3 regions of the Bradyrhizobium sp. CCGB01 genome follow, and region 1 is predicted to be linked to each of the others. Evidence: predicted binding sites of a transcription regulator. Region 1 holds the regulator's gene; each other region holds the start of a gene.

Region 1 (6,723 bases):
TCCTAAAGGGGCGGCACGGGGAGCGCGATCGGGCGCGGATGGCGCTTCGCTCCCCTGTATGGAGACCAGCATGAATTTCATCAAAACCATCGTCGCTGCTGGCTTGGTCGCCGCATCGACGACGGCGGCCTTTGCTGCCGACATCACGGGTGCAGGCGCGACGTTCCCGTTCCCGATCTATTCGAAATGGGCTGACGCCTACAAGAAGGAGACCGGCAACGGTCTGAACTACCAATCGATCGGTTCGGGCGGCGGCATCAAGCAGATCCAGGCCAAGACCGTGACCTTCGGCGCCAGCGACGCCCCGCTCAAGGCCGAGCAGCTCGAGAAGGACGGCCTCGTCCAGTGGCCGATGGTGATGGGCGCCATCGTTCCCGTCGTCAACATCGAGGGCGTGAAGCCCGGTGAGATGGTGTTCGACGGTGAGACCCTCGCCAGCATCTATCTCGGCAAGATCACCAAGTGGGACGACGCCGCGATCAAGAAGCTCAACCCGAACGTGAAGCTGCCGTCGGAAGCGATCACCGTGGTCCGCCGCTCGGACGGCTCGGGCACCACCTTCAACTTCACCAACTACCTCGCCAAGGCCAGCGCGGACTGGAAGAGCAAGGTCGGTGAGGGCACGGCGGTCGAGTGGCCGGTCGGCGTCGGCGCCAAGGGCAACGAAGGCGTGTCGGGCAACATCAGCCAGACCAAGAACTCGATCGGCTACGTCGAGTACGCCTATGCCAAGCAGAACAAGCTGACCTACACCGGCCTCGTCAACAAGGCCGGCAAGCCGGTGCAGCCGACGGTCGAAGCCTTCCAGGCGGCCGCTTCCAACGCCGACTGGGCCAAGGCTCCGGGCTACTATGTCATCCTGACCGACCAGCCCGGCGAGAAGTCCTGGCCGATCACCGCGGCGACCTTCATCCTCATGCACAAGGCAGCCACCGACAAGGCGGCCTCGCAGGAAGCCATCAAGTTCTTCCGCTGGGCCTTCAAGAATGGCGGCAAGGCGGCTGAAGAGCTCGACTACATCCCGATGCCCGAGGGCGTCGTGACCCTGATCGAGAAGACCTGGGCTGCCGAGATCAAGAGCTAAGCGCTCTTGTCCCGGACACGGCGCCGGGATCTCAAAAGACGTCCGCTCCGGATCGGCATCGCGCCGCATCCGGAGCGCAAGTCCAACAACAAGACCGACAACAAGCGTATATAAACGGGCACAGGGGATCGGCGTGGCAGAAATGGCCGTTCAGAGCGATGTAATCGACGACGCCGGACCGTATGACCGCGCCAAGGCCTTGAGCGCATTCAAGCTCGGCGACGTCACTTTCTACTGGATCACGCGGCTCTCCGCGATCTCGGTGCTCCTGATCCTCGGCGGCATCATCATTTCGCTGATCGTCGGCGCCTTCCCGGCGATGAAGGAATTCGGCATCTCCTTCCTGTGGACGCAGCGCTGGGCGCCGTCGGCCGATCCGCCGGTTCTCGGTGCGCTCGGACCGATCTACGGCACGCTCGTGACCTCCTTCATCGCGATGCTGATCGCCATTCCCGTGGGTCTTGGCATCGCGATCTTCCTCACCGAGCTCTGCCCGCAATGGGCGCGCCGCCCGATCGGCATGGCGATCGAGCTGCTCGCCGGCATTCCCTCGATCATCTACGGCATGTGGGGCTTCTTCGTGCTGGGCCCGTTCCTGGCCAACACGTTCCAGCCCTTCATGATCAGGATCTTCGATGGCGTCCCCGTGCTGGGGGCGATCTTCGCGGGACCTCCGTCCTATCTCAGCCTGTTCAACGCCTCGCTGATCCTCGCGATCATGGTGTTGCCCTTCATCACCTCGATCTCGGTCGACGTGTTCAAGACGGTGCCTCCGGTCCTCAAGGAGGCGGCCTACGGCGTCGGCTGCACCACCTGGGAAGTCGTCCGCAGCGTGGTGATCCCCTACACCCGCGTCGGCGTTATCGGCGGCGTCATGCTGGCCCTGGGTCGCGCGCTCGGCGAGACCATGGCGGTGACCTTCATCATCGGCAACTCGTTCCGCATCTCGTCGTCGATCTTCGCGCCGGGCACCACGATCTCGGCGGCGATCGCGTCCGAATTCGCCGAAAGCGACGGCCTGCACCAGTCCGGCCTGATCCTGCTCGGTCTCCTGCTGTTCGTGCTGACGTTCTTCGTACTTGCGGCTGCCCGGCTGATGCTGATGCGGCTGGACCAGAAAGCGGGAAAGTAACATGAACCCGATCTATTCACGCCGCCGCCGCAAGGACATCGTGATCCGCGGGCTCTGCTTCGGCGCCGCCGCCTTTGGCGTCACCTGGCTCGCGCTGATCCTGGTCACGCTGCTCTACAACGGCCTTGCGGGTTTGAACCTCGAGATCTTCGTCGCGGACACTCCGCCTCCGGGTTCGACTGAAGGCGGCCTGCGCAACGCGATCGTCGGCTCGCTGATCATGACCGTGCTCGGTGTCGGCATCGGTGCGCCGCTCGGTCTGTTCGCCGGCACCTATCTCGCCGAGTACGGCCGCAACGACAAGCTGACCTCGGTGATCCGTTTCATCAACGACATCCTGCTTTCGGCGCCCTCGATCATCATCGGCCTGTTCATCTACGGTGCGGTGGTGGTGCCGATGCGCGGCTTCTCGGCGATCGCCGGCAGTCTCGCGCTCGCCGTCATCGTCATTCCGGTGGTCCTGCGTACGACCGAGGACATGCTGCTGCTGGTGCCGAACGCGCTGCGAGAGGCGGCGTCCGCGCTCGGCCTGCCGCGCTCGCTGGTGATCAAGCGCATCGCTTATCGTGCCGCGCGCTCCGGCCTCATCACCGGCGTGATGCTGGCCACCGCCCGCGTCGCCGGCGAGACCGCGCCGCTGCTCTTCACCGCGCTGTCGAACCAGTTCTTCAGCCTCGGCCTGAACAAGACGATGGCGAACCTGCCGGTCACCATCAACAACTTCGTGCAGAGCCCCTACGCCTACTGGAAGCAGCTCGCCTGGAGCGGCGCCTTGCTGATCACGTTGACCGTGCTTGCCCTGAACATTGGCGCGCGCCTCCTTAGCGCCGAGAGGACTGCAAAATGAGCGAAATGTCTGTTTCCGTCAGTACGCCCGCCGTTCAGCACGGCTCGCAGCCGCTGCCCGAGGCGCCCGCCAAGGTGACGGTTCGCAACCTCAACTTCTACTATGGCGAGCACCACGCGCTGAAGAACATTAACCTGGCGCTCGGCACCAACCGCGTCACGGCGTTCATCGGCCCGTCGGGTTGCGGCAAGTCGACCCTGCTGCGCATCTTCAACCGGATGTACGACCTCTATCCGGGCCAGCGCGTCACCGGCCAGCTCATGCTCGACCAGACCAACATCCTCGACCCCAAGCTCGACCTCAACCTGCTGCGCGCCCGCGTCGGCATGGTGTTCCAAAAGCCGACGCCGTTCCCGATGACGATCTACGAGAACATCGCGTTCGGCATCCGTCTCTACGAGAAGATCTCGAAGTCCGAGATGGACGACCGCGTCGAGAAGGCGCTGCGTGGCGGCGCGCTGTGGAACGAGGTCAAGGACAAGCTCAACGCCTCCGGCCTGTCGCTCTCCGGCGGCCAACAGCAGCGCCTCTGCATCGCCCGCACGGTCGCGGTGCGGCCCGAGGTCATCCTGTTCGACGAGCCCTGCTCGGCGCTCGACCCGATCTCGACCGCCAAGGTCGAGGAGCTGATCCAGGAGCTGTCCGAGAACTACACGATCGCGATCGTCACCCACAACATGCAGCAGGCGGCGCGCGTCTCCGACAAGACCGCCTTCATGTATCTCGGCGAGTTGATCGAGTTCGACGACACCAGCAAGATCTTCACGTCGCCGACCGACCGGCGCACGCAGGATTACATCACCGGCCGGTTCGGCTGAGGAGACGGGATATGGGTTCTGAACATACCGCAAAGGCCTTCGACACCGACCTCCAGGAACTCACCCGCCTGGTCGCGGAGATGGGCGGGATCGCCGAGCGCATGATCGTCGATTCCGTCGACGCGCTGATCCGCCGCGACGTCGCGCTCGGTCAGCGCGTCGTCGCCATCGATGCCGATCTCGACGCACTTCAGAAGAAGATCGAGGAGCGCGCCGTGCTGACCATCGCGCGCCGCCAGCCGATGGCTGTCGATTTGCGCGAAATCGTCGGCGCCATGCGCGTCGCGACCGATCTCGAGCGCATCGGCGACCTCGCCAAGAACATGGGCAAGCGCGTCGCGGCGCTGGAGACCGATTTCCATCCGCTCAAGCTGTTCCGCGGCCTCGAGCACATGACCGACCTCGTGCAGCAGCAGGTCAAGTCGGTGCTGGACGCCTATGCCGCGCACGACCTGCCGGCGGCGATGGCGGTGTGGAAGGGCGACGAGGAAGTCGACGCCATCTGCACCTCGCTGTTCCGCGAACTCCTCACCTACATGATGGAGGATCCGCGCAACATCTCGTTCTGCATCCATTTGATGTTCTGCGCCAAGAACATCGAGCGCATCGGCGACCACGCCACCAACATCGCCGAGACCGTGTTCTACATGATCGAGGGACAGGCGATCACCGACAAGCGGCCGAAGGGCGACATGACGACCTTCGCCACGACGGTTCCGAATACTTAAGGAGCGACGACCCGATGGGCGCACGCATTATGGTGGTTGAGGACGAGGAAGCTCTCACCGAGCTGCTTCGCTACAATCTCGAAGGCGACGGCTACGACGTCGAGACGGTGATGCGCGGCGACGACGCCGACACCCGTCTCAAGGAGCACATCCCCGATTTGATCGTGCTCGACTGGATGCTGCCGGGACTGTCCGGCATCGAGCTGTGCCGGCGGCTTCGTACCCGCCCGGAGACCAAGCAGCTCCCGATCATCATGCTCACCGCGCGCGGCGAGGAGAGCGAGCGGGTGCGCGGACTTGCGACCGGCGCCGACGACTACATCGTCAAGCCGTTTTCGGTGCCCGAGCTGCTGGCGCGCGTGAAGGGTCTGCTGCGGCGCGCAAGCCCGGAGCGGCTCGCAACCGTGCTCGCCTATGGCGACATCGAGCTCGACCGCGACAAGCGCCGCGTGGCGCGCTCGGGCCGGCCGATCGATCTTGGCCCGACCGAATATCGCCTGCTGGAGTTCTTCCTGGAGCATCCGGGCCGGGTGTTCTCGCGCGAGCAACTGCTCGACAGCGTCTGGGGCCGCGACATCTATATCGACGAGCGCACCGTGGACGTGCATATCGGCCGCTTGCGCAAGCTGCTCAATCTTGGCCGCGAGCAGGACCCGATCCGCACCGTCCGCGGCGCCGGCTATGCGCTCGATGATCGCTTTGCGAAGGCAGAGCAGGCGTAGGGTTTGCGAGCTGATTTAGCGATCCGCCGCTACAATTTCCGATGTCGTCCCGGCGAACGCCGGGACCCATAACCACGGGGAGTGGTGAGGCGAAGACTCGGAGTGACCACTTTGCGCGACAATTGCGCCCTGTGGTTATGGGTCCCTGCTTTCGCAGGGACGACGCCCATCTTGTGGAGCCGTCATCGCGTGACGGCTGCCGTCGTGATCTCAGAAAACTCTCAGCGCGGACCCGGCTTCGCCGGCGCGCGCCTGCGATCCGCTGCGGGCTGATACGCCACGCGCGAGTGCTGGGCGCAGTAGGGCAGGCCGGAGAGCGCCTTGCCGCCGCAGAAGAAGAAATCCGGGCTCGAGGGATCGCCGACCGGCCAGTGGCAGGTCGCCTCGTTCAGCTCCAGCAGCGACAGTCGCTGGCTCATCGGCACCACGTTGTCGTAGGTGACCGGTTCGGCCTCGACCTCGACCTCGAAGGCCTGCGCCAGCGCGGTGTTGCCGCGCGCGATCGGCCGGCTCACCCGCATCATGTGCTGCGCGGGACGCGCCTTGCGCGGCCGGGGCGCTGCGGACGAGGGGCTCTTGGCGCGGCCGGACAGGCCGAGCCGGTGCACCTTGCCGATCACCGCGTTGCGGGTCACGTTGCCAAGCTCAGCGGCGATCTGGCTGGCCGAAAGTCCGGCCTCCCAGAGCTTTTTCAGCTGCTCGACGCGATCATCTGACCAGGTCAAAACCGTCATTGCACCCTTTCCTCCGCCGGCGCCTGCCATCCTGGGGCCGCACAGCGAATGCCTAAGCTTCGAAAAACCCGTGCCGTCAGAATCCCTTAAGGCTCGCCGGGCGCGCCAGATGCGCCCGAACGCTTACGCCGGTACATGAGGACTTAGAGGATCAGAACTGCTGCACGAGATGTCGTATCTGACAAGCCAAACGCTACAATATGGCGTGACTCACGCGCAAGAGTCCGCCGACTCGCTTCCACATGTTCCGTGGCGAAAATACGCAAAATCGCCACCGCAAGACTACGGATTAAGCATTTCGCGAGGCTTTCCGGGCGGCATTGACACCCGTTTCACCAGGCATAAGATGGTTGCGCGTGCCGCCCTTAAAAGGCGGCACGTTTCGTTTTCCGGGCCGGTCAATGGTGCGTTGCGCAATGCACGCTCACACCGTCCGCAACAATCAAGTGATCGTCATGACTAACAGCGCAGCGCCGCATTTGCTCCCCGTTTTCGCCAGGTCCGACCTCGGTTTCGAGCGCGGCGAAGGCTGCTGGCTGATCGCGACCAACGGCGAGCGTTATCTCGATTTCACCTCGGGCGTGGCGGTGAATGCGCTCGGCCATGCGCATCCGGTGTTGGTCAAGGCGTTGCAGGAGCAGGCCACCAAGCTCTGGCA
Region 2 (6,723 bases), 2.6 Mb from region 1:
ATCGGCGTTGAAGGACGGATGGATGTCGAACCCGGCGCGGCCGCCGCGGCAGGGCACGCCGCCATCGGCGAGCGCGGGATTGGCGTAGGACACGTAGACCACGTGCGAGAGGTCGCCTCCGACCAGCGGCTTCAGCGCCTCGCGCAACTTGACGAAATTCTGCGGCAGCTCGCGTGCCAGCGCATCGCGGGAATCGTCGACGCTCGCCATCACGCCGGAGCGGCGGAACAGCGCGCGCTCGGTCGCGGTGTCGACGATGACGTCGGCGACGAGGCCGGAGAAGTAGACGTCGTTGGCGCCGACCGAGAGCAGCACGAGGTCGAGCGTGCGGTCGGGCTGCCGCTTCCTGGCGGCGGTGAGCGCCTCGCGCAGCTCGGCGACCTGGGCGTTCACGCTGGTGTTGCAGACGCCGGTCTTGCCGGGCGGGCATTCGCGGGCGCGCTGCGAGCCCAGGAGGCCGTCGCCGATGCTGGCGCCGGTGCAGGCGAGCGGCAGAAAGGTCACCGCGATGTGGGTGTAGCGCACCGCGAGCGCCAGCGCGGTGCGGGCCTGGTAGCTGTAGAGCGAACGATGGCAGGGCGAATTGAACCAGAGCGCGCTGTAGCGCTGCCAGTTGGCGAGCGTATCCGGCGCCTCGCAGGCGCGGCCGCCTTTATAGCCGGCCCGGCTCGGCCGGTAATATTGGCCGCCGGCGGCAGTACCGAGATAGGAGCGGAAGCAGAATCCTTCGTCCGACAACGGCAGCGGCCGGTCCGGATTGCCTTCGCCGGAGGCGATGCTGTCCCCGAGGCCCGCAACGAAGATGTCGCGGACCTGGATCTCGGTCTGGACGCGCTGGGTCGGGTCGGAACCGGAGGAGACGTCGACGCTCGCGACCGTCTGCTTGCCGTAGCGAACCCGCAGATTGATCGGCTCGGCGCAATCGAAAGTCGAGGTCTGCGGCCCGTCGCCGTCGTCGAACGACCAGGCGCAGGTGGCGCCGACCGGCACCGCGCCGGCCAGGCGCACGGTCACCGGGTGATCGGTCGGGGTGAGGTAGTTCTCTTTGACGTTGTCGCGGGTGCAGGGCTGGTTGACGCGGCCCTGGAGGTCAATGCAGAGCCGGTTGACCATGTTGCGGGCCCAGCCGCGGCCCTCGCTCTGGAGCTCCAGCGACTGCTCGGCGGCGAGGATGCTGCGGTTACGTGCGTTCTCGACGTGGAGCAGGAAGTCGCGCTCCTCGCGGAACAGGCGGAAGCGGTTGCGCACCTCCCAGGATATTTGCATCGCGCCGGCGTCCTGCGCGGCGGCGCGCTCGGGCGGCAAAGACGTCAGAATGCCGGCAAGCAGCACGAGGCCTGCGGCGAAGGTACGAAAGGAAAAAGGGATCATGGCCCGCGTGTTCAACGGCAAAGTTGAGGCGGAAATAAGAGAGGATCGCTGCCCCGTCCGCAACCTTAGTCTGACCCGCTTTAACGCTTGCTGGCCTGCCGCAATGATCGCTCGCGCTCCATCGCTGCCACCTGCTTGGGCAGGTTGGCCTGGGCGCAGGCCTCGGCCAGCCGCCGCCGTTCCTGCCAGGGCTGGACCACGTTCATCCACAGCTCGCGCGCGCCCATGATGGAGATGGCGAGGCCGAACGGGATCACGAAATAGAGGATGCGGAAGACCAGCAGGGTCGCCAGAAGCTGCTCGCGGCCGAATTCGGGCAGCGCGACCAGCATGGCGACATCGAACACGCCGATCGAGCCGGGCGCGTGGCTGGCAAAACCGATCAGCGTCGCCAGGATGAACACCACCGCCAGCGACATGAAATCGATCGGCGGATTGGCTGGCATCAGCAGGTACATCGCCGTTGCGCAGAAGCCGAGATCGACCACGCCGATCAGGATCTGGACCAGCGTCAGCGGCGCCGAGGGCAGCACGACCTTCCAGCCCTTCTGGCCGAGTTCGCGGCGCTTCTCGCCCATGCAGAGCCAGACCAGATAGGCGCCGATCGAGGCGAGGCCGCCGAGCCCGATCAGCCGGTTGATCGACGACGGCAGTTGATCCATCGACGAGGCGGCATCCGGATGGATGACCATGCCGATCGAGAGCACGAAGATGTTACCGAGCCAGAAGGTCAGGCCGGACAGGAAGCAGATTTTCGCGACGTCGATCGCGTTCAGCCCGTAGTCCGAATAGATCCGGAAACGGATCGCGCCGCCGGTAAAGACGGTGGCGCCGATGTTGTGGCCGATCGAATAGGACGTGAAGCTGGAGAGTGCTGCGATGCGATAGGGCACATGCTTCTTGCCGATCGTTCGCAGTGCAAAATAATCGTAAAAGGTCAGCGTACAGAACGCGAAGACGACGCAGATCGCCGCCAGCCCGATATTGCCGCGGGGAATCTCGGTCAACGCGGTCAGGATGACGCCGGTATCGATGTCCTTGAGAGTGCGCACAAGCGTCGTGATCGCGAAGGCGATGATGAAGACGCTCGCAGCAACGCCGAGCCGTCGCCAGCCGATCCATCTCTTGAAGCCGCGTTTCAGCGCGGGCAGCAGTCCGTGCATTCATCCTCCCGGCGGGGGGCAAGACCGACCAGGCCAGACATTGGCCGGTCGGGCGCGATCACTGCCCGAAATGGGCTTCGATCGCTAGGCATGATGTAGCTCATTTAAGGCAAAAACAGCGACTTGTGCAGCCCTTGACAAGGATAGGTTCTGCGTCGGACCGGCCGCTTTTGTCATATCTGGTTCATATCGGCCGCGCGTTAAGCATATGAGTCGAGGCACCTGCCCGGATCGCGCGTCCGTGTGTTGACATGGTTTCGTATCCGATCGCGATCGGCATTGTTCCAACGCAAGCAATACGGGTTTTTTGGAACGTCGGTGCAATGCGCTGGTTAGCGCTCCATCAGCAATCGAACATGGCGGAATAATCGGCTTTTCGTGCAAGCCGACGCCTCCGTGTTCCCGAAACCGAGAGGATCGGAACGATGGGACTGTTCACAAAAGACATCAAGACCATGAACGACCTGTTCGTGCATCAGCTTCAGGACATCTATTATGCCGAGCAGCAGCTCACCAAGGCGCTGCCGAAAATGGCAGATAAGGCCACCGATCCGCAGTTGAAGCAGGGCTTTTTGACGCACCTCGAGGAAACCAAGCAGCACGTCGCGCGCCTCGAGGAAGTGTTCAGGATGCACGGCGCGCAGGTGAAGGCGGTCGACTGCCCGGCCATCGACGGCATCATCGAGGAAGCCGACGAGACCGCCGGCGAAGTCGCCGACAAGGCGGTGCTGGACGCCGCGCTGATCAACGCGGCGCAGGCCGCGGAGCATTACGAGATCGTGCGCTACGGCAGCCTGATCGCCTGGGCCAAGCAACTCGGCCGCAACGACTGCGCCACCGTGCTCGCCAAGACGCTGGAAGAAGAGAAGGCGACCGACAAGAAGCTGACCACGCTCGCCGAGAGCAAGGTGAACCTGCGCGCGGCAAGCTAGCGGGCGCAGCCGGGAAGGTACGCGCAGGACTTCTGTTCCTGCAGCATCGCCCACCTGCGCGGGCGATGACACCGCGGATGTGGTGAGACCGGCAAACGCACATCCATCATTCGGTCATTGTCGAAGCATGATGGCGGGCTGAAGGCGTATGTTTCGCATGGGGCTGCAAACCGAGGTGGCAGCATGCGAGCGAGTACCATCAAATATGAAACGCTAGCCGGCGCGCCGCGTGCCGGCTCGCGCCTTGCGACCTCCCTCACGCTTGCCGCGATGAGCCTCGGCTATGGCGTGGTGCAACTCGACGTCACCATCGTCAACACCGCGCTGGATGCGATGGGCAAAACGCTCGGCGGCGGCGTCGCCGAGCTGCAATGGGTGGTCAGCGCCTACACCATCGCCTTTGCCGCTTTCATTCTGACCGCCGGTGCGCTCGGCGACCGCATCGGCGCCAAGCGCATCTTCATGGCGGGGTTCGCCATCTTCACCGCGGCCTCGCTCGCCTGCGCATTGTCCCCCGATGCGGCCGTGCTGATCGCAGCGCGGCTGGTCCAGGGGCTGGCGGCGGCAATCCTGGTGCCGAATTCGCTGGCGCTGCTCAATCATGCCTATGCCGACGACCGCGAGCGCGGCCGCGCCGTGGCGGTCTGGGCCGCCGGCGCGAGCCTGGCACTTACGGCCGGTCCCTTCGTCGGCGGCGCGCTGATCACGCTGGTTAGCTGGCGCGCGATCTTCCTGGTCAATCTGCCGATCGGTCTTGCCGGCCTGTGGCTGAGCTGGCGCTACGCCAGCGAGACCACGCGGGCACGCTCGCGCGAGATCGATCTGCCCGGCCAGATCGCTGCGATCGGTGCGCTGGGCGCGCTCGCCGGCGCGATCATCGAGGGTGGCTCGCTCGGCTGGAGTCATCCAGCCGTGATCGCGGCCTTCGTTGCCTCAGCCGCGTTGGCGGTGCTCTTCGTCTGGCGCGAGAGCCGCACCGCGCAGCCGATGCTGCCGCTGTCGCTGTTCAGTCACCGCCTGTTTACCCTGACCACGATCGTCGGTCTCCTCGTCAACGTCGCGATCTACGGCCTGATCTTCGTGCTGAGCCTGTATTTCCAGAGGATCAACGGGCTGTCGGCATGGTGGACCGGGCTCGCCTTCGTGCCAATGATGGGTGCGGTGCTGCCGGTCAATTTGCTGGCGCCGCGTCTGGCCGAACGCATCGGCTCGTGCCCGACCATCGTGGTCGGCGCCTGCATCTCGGCGCTCGGTTGTCTCGGCCTGCTCTGGATCGAAGCCGGGACCAGCTACTTCGCGATCTTTGCGCAGATGATCGCGATCAGCGGTGGACTTGGCCTGCTGGTGCCGCCGCTGACCTCCACCTTGCTCGGCAGCGTCGACAAGGCGCGCTCCGGCATCGCCGCCGGCGTCCTGAACGCGACGCGGCAGACCGGCAGCGTGCTCGGCGTCGCGCTGTTCGGCTCGCTGGTGGCCTCGGACAGTGCCTTCATGATGGGCCTTCACCAGTCGCTAATCATATCGGCGGCCGTCCTGCTGCTCGCCGCCGCCGTGATCGGCCTCGGCTCATATGCAGCTGATGACGCGAAGGCGTGAGGGGACTCAATGTGAGCGATCCCACACATTCCCTGTTCACCATTACTGGAACCGGTACATAGCCGGTTACCGACTGTCCATCTCTGCCGGTTCTAGTGCGGTTGGAATAGGGGCCGGCAATGCATCAAGTTCTTTACTGCCTGACGGATCAGCATGATTGGCGTCTGGTCGCACTCGGCGGAGCGGTGTGTCTGCTCGCCAGCGCAGCGGCGATCAGCCTGTTCCACCGCGCGCGTGCGGCGAACGGGGGAGCCCGCGTATCGTGGGTCGCGCTCGATGCCGTTGTCGCCGGCGGCGGCATCTGGGCAACCCATTTCATCGCGATGCAGGCTTACGGGCCTGGAGCGGGTGGCGCATACAATATTCCGTTGACGATCCTGTCGCTGATCTTCGCGATCGCGGTCACCTTCATCGGGCTGAGCATCTCGGTGTCGGTGACGCGGGGGATCCTGGTTGCGCTTGGTGGCGCCGTCGTCGGTGCCGGCGTTGCCGCCATGCATTACACCGGCATGATGGCGCTCGAGATTCCCGCGCGCATCGGCTGGACGACCGGCACAGTGACGGTCTCGATCGTCCTCGGCATCGTCCTTGGATCGCTTGCCATGGTCGTTGCAGGGCGACGCGACAGCCTTGCTAGCGCGCTCGGCGCGACGGTGCTGCTGACGCTGGCCATCGTCTCACATCATTTCACTGCCATGGGCGCCGTGGAGCTGACGCCGGATCCTGCGGTCGTCATCAGCGGCCTGTCGATCCCGCCGGCTTCATTGTCCATCCTCACCGCCAGCGCCGCCGCCGCGATCATCGCGATCGCGCTCGCGGCGGCTGTGCTCGACCGCCGCGCCAAGGGCGAACTGGGACGCCAGCAGGTCGTGCTGGACACTGCACTCGAGAACATGTCGCAGGGGCTGTGCATGTTCGATGCCGAGGGCAAGATCCAGCTCTTCAACGAGCGCTACGCCGCGATGCTCGGCCGTACCGACATTCTGCTCACCGGCCGCCTGCTCGTCGACGTGCTACGGGAGGAGCAGGCCAAGGGCCAGTGGCAGGGGGATGCGGGCGAATTCTTCGCGCGCCTCGTCGCCGACGCGCGCGAGGGCCGCACGACCAGCCAGGTTGTGACCCGGTTCGGCCGCTCCATCCGCGTCGTCAACCAGCCGATGCAGGGCGGCGGCTGGGTCGCGACCTTCGAGGACATCACCGAATGGCTGGAGGCGCAGGCCAAGATCTCGCACATGGCGCGCCATGACGCGCTGACCAGTCTGCCGAACCGCGTGCTGTTCCACGAGCAGCTCCAGCAGGGCCTGCGCCGGGTGAAGTCGGGCGATCAGATCGCGGTGCTCTGTCTCGATCTCGATCACTTCAAGGACATCAACGACTCGCTCGGCCACCCCATCGGCGATGCGCTGCTCAAAGAGGTCGGCCGCAGGCTGAAGGCCACCGTCGGCGAGAGCGACACCGTGGCGCGGCTCGGAGGCGACGAGTTCGCCGTGGTCCAGATCGGACGGTCGGAGGAAACCGCGGCAAGGTCCCTTGCCGGCCGCCTGGTCGAGGTCATCTCTGCGCCTTACGAGATCGAGGACCACCAGATCGTCATTGGCGTCTCGATCGGCATCTCGCTGTCGCCGCAGGACGGCAGCAATCCCGACGAGCTGTTGAAAAAC
Region 3 (6,723 bases), 4.4 Mb from region 1:
TGCACACATCGCCCTCGATCCGGACCTTGCCGGTCGCGAGCAGCCGCAGCGCCTCGGGATAGATGCGATGCTCGACTTCGAGGATGCGCTCCGAGAGCGTGTCCGCGGTGTCGTGGTCGCTGACGGGAACCGCGCCCTGCATCACGATCGGGCCGGCATCGGTCTCGGGGATGACGAAGTGCACCGTCGCGCCAGACAGTTTGACCCCGGCGCGCAAGGCCTGACCGTGCGGGTCGAGGCCGGGGAACGAGGGCAATAGCGAGGGATGGATGTTCAGCATCCGCCCGTACCAGGCCCTGGTGAATTCCGCCGTGAACAGGCGCATGAAGCCGCCGAGACAGATCAGCTCGATGCCGTGCTGATCGAGCGCCGCCTGCAGCACCTTTTCGAAGCCGGCGCGGTCCTTGCCGAACGGCTTGCTCTCGATCACCAGCGTGTTCACGCCGCTCGCCCTGGCCCGTTCGAGCCCGAGCGCGCCGGCCTTGTTCGAGATCACGAGCGAGATCTCCGCCGGGAAATCCGGCGCAGCCGCAGCCCTGATCAACGCGGACATGTTGGAACCGCGGCCGGAGATCAGGATGGCGACGCGGCGCTTCATCACAGCGCCAGATCGAGGTGGCCGTTATAGACGACGCGGTGCTCGCCCTCGGCCGGGATCACGGTGCCGAGCTGCGCCACCGTTTCGCCGGCGTCGCTGAAGACCTGCACGACCTCGTCGACCTTGTCGGGCTCGACGATCGCGATCATGCCGATGCCGCAGTTGAAGGTGCGCAGCATTTCGAGCTCGGCGATACCGGCCTGCGCGGCCAGCCATTTGAAAACCGGAAGCACCGGCAGGCGCGCGAGATCGATGCCGACGCCAAGATGGTTCGGCAGCACGCGCGGGATGTTGTCGGTGAAACCGCCGCCGGTGATGTGGGCAAGCCCCTTCACCGCGCCGGTCTCGCGGATCGCACGCAGGCAGGATTTGACGTAGAGCCGCGTCGGCGTCAGCAGCGCGCCGCCGAGCGTCATGACGGGCGCGAACGGCGCCGGCGCCTCGAAGCCCAGGCCGGACTGCTCGACGATCTTGCGCACCAGCGAGAAGCCGTTGGAGTGCACGCCCGACGAGGCCAGCCCGATCACGGCATCGCCCGCGGCGATGTCCTTGCGCGGCAACAGCGTACCGCGCTCCGCGGCCCCGACGGCAAAGCCGCCGAGATCGTAATCGCCGTCCTTGTAGAGGCCGGGCATCTCGGCAGTCTCGCCCCCGATCAGGGCGCAGCCGGATTCGCGGCAGCCTTCGGCGACGCCGGCGACGATCGAGGCGGTCGCCTCCGGGTCGAGCTTGCCGCAGGCGAAATAGTCCAGGAAGAACAGCGGCTCGGCGCCCTGCACCACGAGGTCGTTGACGCTCATGGCGACGAGGTCGATGCCGATTCCGCCGTGCAGCCCGGTCTCGATCGCGATCTTGACCTTGGTGCCGACGCCGTCGGTCGCGGCGACCAGGACGGGATCCTTGAAACCGGCCGCCTTGAGGTCGAACAGGCCGCCGAATCCGCCGATCTCGGCGTCGGCGCCAGGCCGTGCGGTGGCGCGCACCATCGGCTTGATCAGGTCGACCAGGCGGTTGCCCGCGTCGATATCGACGCCTGAATCGGCGTAGGTGAGGCCGTTTTTGCGGTCGGTCATGCCCGATTTCCAGTGGGTTTGCGGCTGGTTACGTCGAATTCCGGGGACGCGCAATGGCTCGCATGGCGCACCTCCGTATACTATGTAGAGATATCAACCGGTTCAGCCTCGAAGGGGGCCGGATTCGAGGTCAGACCGGGTGCCAGGACGCGCCGCGTGAGTATTCCGAATATCATTACCCTGGGCCGCATCATGCTGGTCCCGATCATCGTCTGGGCGATCGTGTCGAGCCAAATGGAGGTGGCATTCGCCGTCTTCCTCATTGCCGGCATCAGCGACGCGGTCGACGGCTTCCTCGCCAAACGCTTCAACATGACGAGCGAGCTCGGGGCCCTGCTCGATCCGCTCGCCGACAAGGCCCTGCTGGTCTCGATCTACCTGGCGCTCGGCATCTGGGGCGACATTCCGCGCTGGATCGTGATCCTGGTGGTGTCGCGCGACATCATGATCGTCGCCGCCGTAATCGTGTCCTGGCTGTTCGACAAGCCGGTCGAGATGAAGCCGTCGAAGGTGTCGAAGCTCAACACAGCAGCCCAGGTCGCCTATGCGGCGCTGGTGCTGGCCTCCCTCGCCTTCGGCTTCAACCCGGCCCCCTATGATAAGGTCCTGATGGGCCTCGTCACGGTCTTCACGCTCGCCTCCGTGTCGCTCTATCTTGTCGAGTGGCTGCGGCACATGAGCACCATCGAGGCCAAATGAGCCGGGATGCGGCCCCGCAAAAGGCCAACTCCCGCTCGATGAAGTCGAATCTCTTCAAACAAGCCGGCATGCCGGCACGGAGCAAAGCAAGCGTGGCAGGCCGCGTTCATCCCCGACAATTGGCGTTCTCGCTTCCGCATGCGGAGAGCCTCAGCCGGGACAATTTCCTCGAAGGCCCCGCCAACGCAGCCGGTCTTGCCCTGATCGATGCTTGGCCGGAATGGCCGAACCGGATCATGTGGCTGGCCGGCCCGGAAGGCAGCGGCAAGAGCCATCTCGCCGCGATCTGGGCCGAGGTTTCAGGCGCCCGCTCGACCGCGGCCAATGGGCTGACCGCCGAGACCGTCCCGGGCGCGCTCGCCACGGGTGCGCTGGTGGTCGAGGATCTCAGGGCCAGGGCGTTCGACGAGCGCGCCCTGTTCCACCTGATGAACCTCGCCCGCGAGGATGGCGCCTATGTGCTCTTCACCGGCCGCGAGGTACCGGCATCGATCGAGATCGATCTGCGCGACCTGCGCTCGCGGCTGCGCGCCGTGCCCGTCATCTCGCTGCTGCCGCCCGACGACCAGCTCTTCCGCGGCCTGATCGTCAAATTCTGCACCGACCGCCAACTCGCCGTGGACGAGAGCGTGGTCGGCTACCTCGCCACCCGCCTGGAGCGGTCTTCGGCCGCCGCGCGGGAGGCCGTGGAACGGCTCGACAGCGAGGCCCTGCGCCTCGGTCGCCCCGTCACGCGGGCGCTGGCCGCCGAGCTGCTTCGGGACGCCTGACCCGGCCCCCCGGCTCCAAGGCCGCTTGACGGCGCGCGGCGGCGGAACATCAATGTCATCGAAACGTCATCGGACTAACACATGCTCCCGGCGGTTTTGCGCATAAGTCGCAAATTGGGGCGAACTGGATGGACCGACTTCTGATGGACTCTGCGCAAGCTGTTGAAATTAAAGAAAAAGCTCCGGAGACCGAGGGCCTTCCGGCGATTGCCTCGAGCCCCGAGCGCTTCATCAATCGCGAGCTATCCTGGCTGCATTTCAACCGCCGCGTCCTGGAGGAAGCGGTCAATCCCAGCCACCCCATGCTGGAGCGGGTGCGATTCCTGTCGATTTCAGCGAATAACCTCGACGAATTCTTCATGGTCCGCGTCGCCGGCATCAAAGCCCAGGTGCGCGAGGGCATTGCCGAGCGTAGCCCCGACGGCCTGACGCCGTCGGAGCAGCTCGCGCTGATCAACCGCACCGTCTCGCAGCTTGCCTCCGACCAGCAGGCGATCTGGCGCGACCTGCGCGGCACACTGGCTGACGTCGGCATCGTGCTGGTCGACGGCAAGGACGTCACCAAGGCGGAGCGGACCTGGATCGAGGACTACTTCCTCAACAACGTGTTCCCGCTGTTGACCCCGCTCGCGATCGACCCGGCTCACCCCTTCCCGTTCATTCCGAGCCTCGGCTTCACCATCGCGCTCCAGCTGACGCGCGCCGCCGACGGCAAGCAGATGAACGCGCTGATCCGCATGCCCGGCAAGATCGACCGCTTCATCCGGTTGCCGGCCGAGGGCAAGGTCGTCCGGCTGATCTCGCTGGAGCAGGCGACCGGGCTGTTCATCAACCGCCTGTTCCCCGGCTACAATCTCCACGGCCAGGGCGCCTTCCGCATCATCCGCGACTCCGAGCTCGAAATCGAGGAAGAGGCCGAAGACCTCGTCCGCCTGTTCGAGACCGCACTGAAGCGCCGCCGCCGCGGGTCGGTGATCCGGCTCGAGATCGACGCCAAGATGCCGGAGGAATTGCGCAGCTTCGTGCAGCATGCGCTCTCGGCCGCCGATGACGAGGTGTTCCTGGTCGACGGCGTGCTCGCCATGAACGAGCTCTCGCAGCTGACCCGCCTCGACCGGCCCGATCTCGAATTCACCCCTTACGTGCCGCGCCATCCCGAGCGCGTGCGTGAGCACGGCGGCGACATCTTCGCCGCGATCCGGCAGAAGGACCTCGTCGTCCACCACCCCTACGAATCCTTCGACGTGGTCGTGCAGTTCCTCCAGCAGGCCGCGCGCGACCCGGACGTGGTCGCGATCAAGCAGACGCTCTACCGCACCTCCAACAACTCGCCGATCGTGCGTACGCTTGCCGAGGCTGCCGAAGCCGGCAAGTCCGTCACTGCGCTGATCGAACTCAAGGCACGCTTCGACGAGGAGGCCAACATCCGCTGGGCGCGCGACCTTGAGCGCGCCGGCGTGCAGGTCGTCTACGGCTTCCTCGAACTGAAGACGCACGCGAAGCTGTCGATGGTGGTGCGCCGCGAGGGCGGCGGCCTCACCACTTACGTCCACACCGGCACCGGCAACTATCACCCCGTCACCGCGCGCATCTACACCGACCTCTCCTATTTCACCTCGGACCCGACCATCGGCCGCGATGCCGCGCGCGTGTTCAACTTCATCACCGGCTATGCCGCGCCGAGCGACCTGGAAAAGATGGCGGTGTCGCCGCTGACCTTGCGCAAGCGCATCATCGAGCACATCCAGGGCGAAACGGCGCATGCGCGGCATGGCCGGCCCGGCGCGGTCTGGATGAAGATGAATGCGCTGGTCGACCCCGACATCATCGACGCGCTCTACGAGGCCTCACAAGCCGGCGTTCAGGTCGAGCTCGTGGTGCGCGGCATCTGTTGCCTCAGGCCCGGCATTCCGGGGCTGTCGGAGAACATCCGCGTCAAGTCGATCATCGGGCGCTTCCTGGAACACGGCCGAATCTATTGCTTCGGCATGGGCCAAGGCCTGCCGAGCGCGAAAGCGGCTGTGTATATCTCGTCGGCCGATATGATGCCGCGCAACCTCGACCGCCGCGTCGAGGTGCTGTGTCCGCTGCAAAATCCCACGGTGCATCAGCAGGTTCTCGAGCAGATCATGGTCGCGAACCTGAAGGACAATGAGCAGAGCTGGCAATTGTTGCCGGACGGGTCCTCAACGCGTATGAAGACCGCGAAGGGCGAGGAGCCTTTCAACGTCCACAACTACTTCATGACAAATCCGAGTCTGTCTGGCCGTGGAAAGTCGCTCAAGGAATCCTCTCCGCGCCGTCTCACGCGCCGTAATGAACGTCATCAATCCTGATCCGGGATTCCCGACGTGAAGCGGCCGCGCAAGCGCGGCTCGAGCGTCGCGGTCATCGACATCGGTTCCAACTCGGTCCGTCTCGTCGTCTACGAGGGACTGACGCGGAGCCTCATTCCGATCTTCAACGAGAAGACGCTGTGCGGCCTCGGGCGCGAGGTGCAGAGCACGGGCCTGCTTGCGCCCGACGCCGTCGACAAGGCCCTGACCTCGCTCAAGCGTTTCCGGGCGCTGTGCCGCGTGATGCAGGTCGGACGCGTCTTCGCGATCGCCACCGCAGCCTGCCGCGACGCCTCCAACGGCCCCGACTTCATCGCGAAAGCCGAGCGCATCTGCGCCGTTAAGATCGAGATCCTGTCGGGCCCGCGCGAGGCGCGGCTGTCGGCGCTTGGCGTGATCTCCGGCATCCATCATCCCGATGGTATCGTCGGCGATCTCGGCGGCGGCTCGCTCGAACTGATCGACGTGCGCAAGAACAGCGTGCGCAGCGGCGTGACGCTGCCGCTCGGCGGCCTCGCGCTCCAGGATCTCGCGCACAAATCGCTCAAGCGCGCCGACCGCATCGTACGCGAGGAGCTCGACGAGGTGCCGCAGCTCGCCGCCGGTCGCGGCCGCACCTTCTACGCCGTCGGCGGCACCTGGCGCGCGCTCGCGCGCATCCACATCATCCAGAGCGGCTACTCGCTGCAGGTGATGCACGGCTACTCCATCTCCGCGGCCGAAGCGCTCGACTTTTCCCGCAGGTTACGGCGGCTCGCAGCCGCAGGCATGCTGGCCGACATCGAGATCGTCGCGGATGCAAGGCGCCCGCTCCTGACCTATGCGGCGCTCGTGCTCGAGCACATCATTCGGGTGGCGAAACCCAAATCCATCGTGTTCTCGACCTTCGGCGTGCGCGAGGGCCTGCTGCATGAGAAGCTGCCGGAGTCCGAGCGCAACAAGGACGGGCTGATCTGTGCCGCGGAAGAGCTCAATCAGCTGCTGTCGCGTTCGGCAAAGCACGCCCGCGAGCTGATCGCATGGACCGACCGCCTCGTTCGCGTGGTGAAGCTGCGCGAGACCGAGGAAGACCGCCGCTTGCGCCACACCGCGTGCCTGCTCTCCGACATCGGCTGGCGCGTGCATCCCGACCATCGCGGCGAGCAGACGCTGAGCCTCGTCGTCAACGGCAATTTCGGCGCGATCACCCACACCGAGCGCGCCTTCGTCGGCCTGTCCGTGTTCTACCGCTATGCCGGCCTGAGCGA

What was found. Region 1 encodes PhoB, which activates phosphate uptake and scavenging genes when phosphate is short. Its sites were predicted from a motif close to TGTCATNNANCTGTCAT; they were not measured.
Region 2: NLM25_RS30035 (YbhN family protein) is a predicted target of PhoB. The motif match lies at 2,706-2,722, and genes of this name have one in related genera.
Region 3: NLM25_RS21155 (RNA degradosome polyphosphate kinase) is a predicted target of PhoB. The motif match lies at 3,194-3,210, and genes of this name have one in related genera.

What each region holds. Positions count from the first base shown of each region.
Region 1 is NZ_JANADK010000001.1:9,021,871-9,028,593, reverse strand. Features, by position in the region: gene pstS (phosphate ABC transporter substrate-binding protein PstS) at 71-1,084, shown strand; gene pstC (phosphate ABC transporter permease subunit PstC) at 1,227-2,216, shown strand; gene pstA (phosphate ABC transporter permease PstA) at 2,218-3,063, shown strand; gene pstB (phosphate ABC transporter ATP-binding protein PstB) at 3,060-3,881, shown strand; gene phoU (phosphate signaling complex protein PhoU) at 3,893-4,609, shown strand; gene phoB (phosphate regulon transcriptional regulator PhoB) at 4,624-5,331, shown strand; gene NLM25_RS42530 (GcrA family cell cycle regulator) at 5,553-6,065, opposite strand; gene NLM25_RS42525 (aspartate aminotransferase family protein) at 6,521-6,723, shown strand, end outside.
Region 2 is NZ_JANADK010000001.1:6,411,346-6,418,068, reverse strand. Features, by position in the region: gene NLM25_RS30040 (hypothetical protein) at 1-1,371, opposite strand, end outside; gene NLM25_RS30035 (YbhN family protein) at 1,452-2,534, opposite strand; gene NLM25_RS30030 (ferritin-like domain-containing protein) at 2,960-3,466, shown strand; gene NLM25_RS30025 (MFS transporter) at 3,650-5,062, shown strand; gene NLM25_RS30020 (EAL domain-containing protein) at 5,182-6,723, shown strand, end outside.
Region 3 is NZ_JANADK010000001.1:4,622,520-4,629,242, reverse strand. Features, by position in the region: gene purN (phosphoribosylglycinamide formyltransferase) at 1-598, opposite strand, end outside; gene purM (phosphoribosylformylglycinamidine cyclo-ligase) at 598-1,671, opposite strand; gene NLM25_RS21165 (CDP-alcohol phosphatidyltransferase family protein) at 1,828-2,370, shown strand; gene NLM25_RS21160 (DnaA ATPase domain-containing protein) at 2,463-3,140, shown strand; gene NLM25_RS21155 (RNA degradosome polyphosphate kinase) at 3,284-5,476, shown strand; gene ppx (exopolyphosphatase) at 5,492-6,723, shown strand, end outside.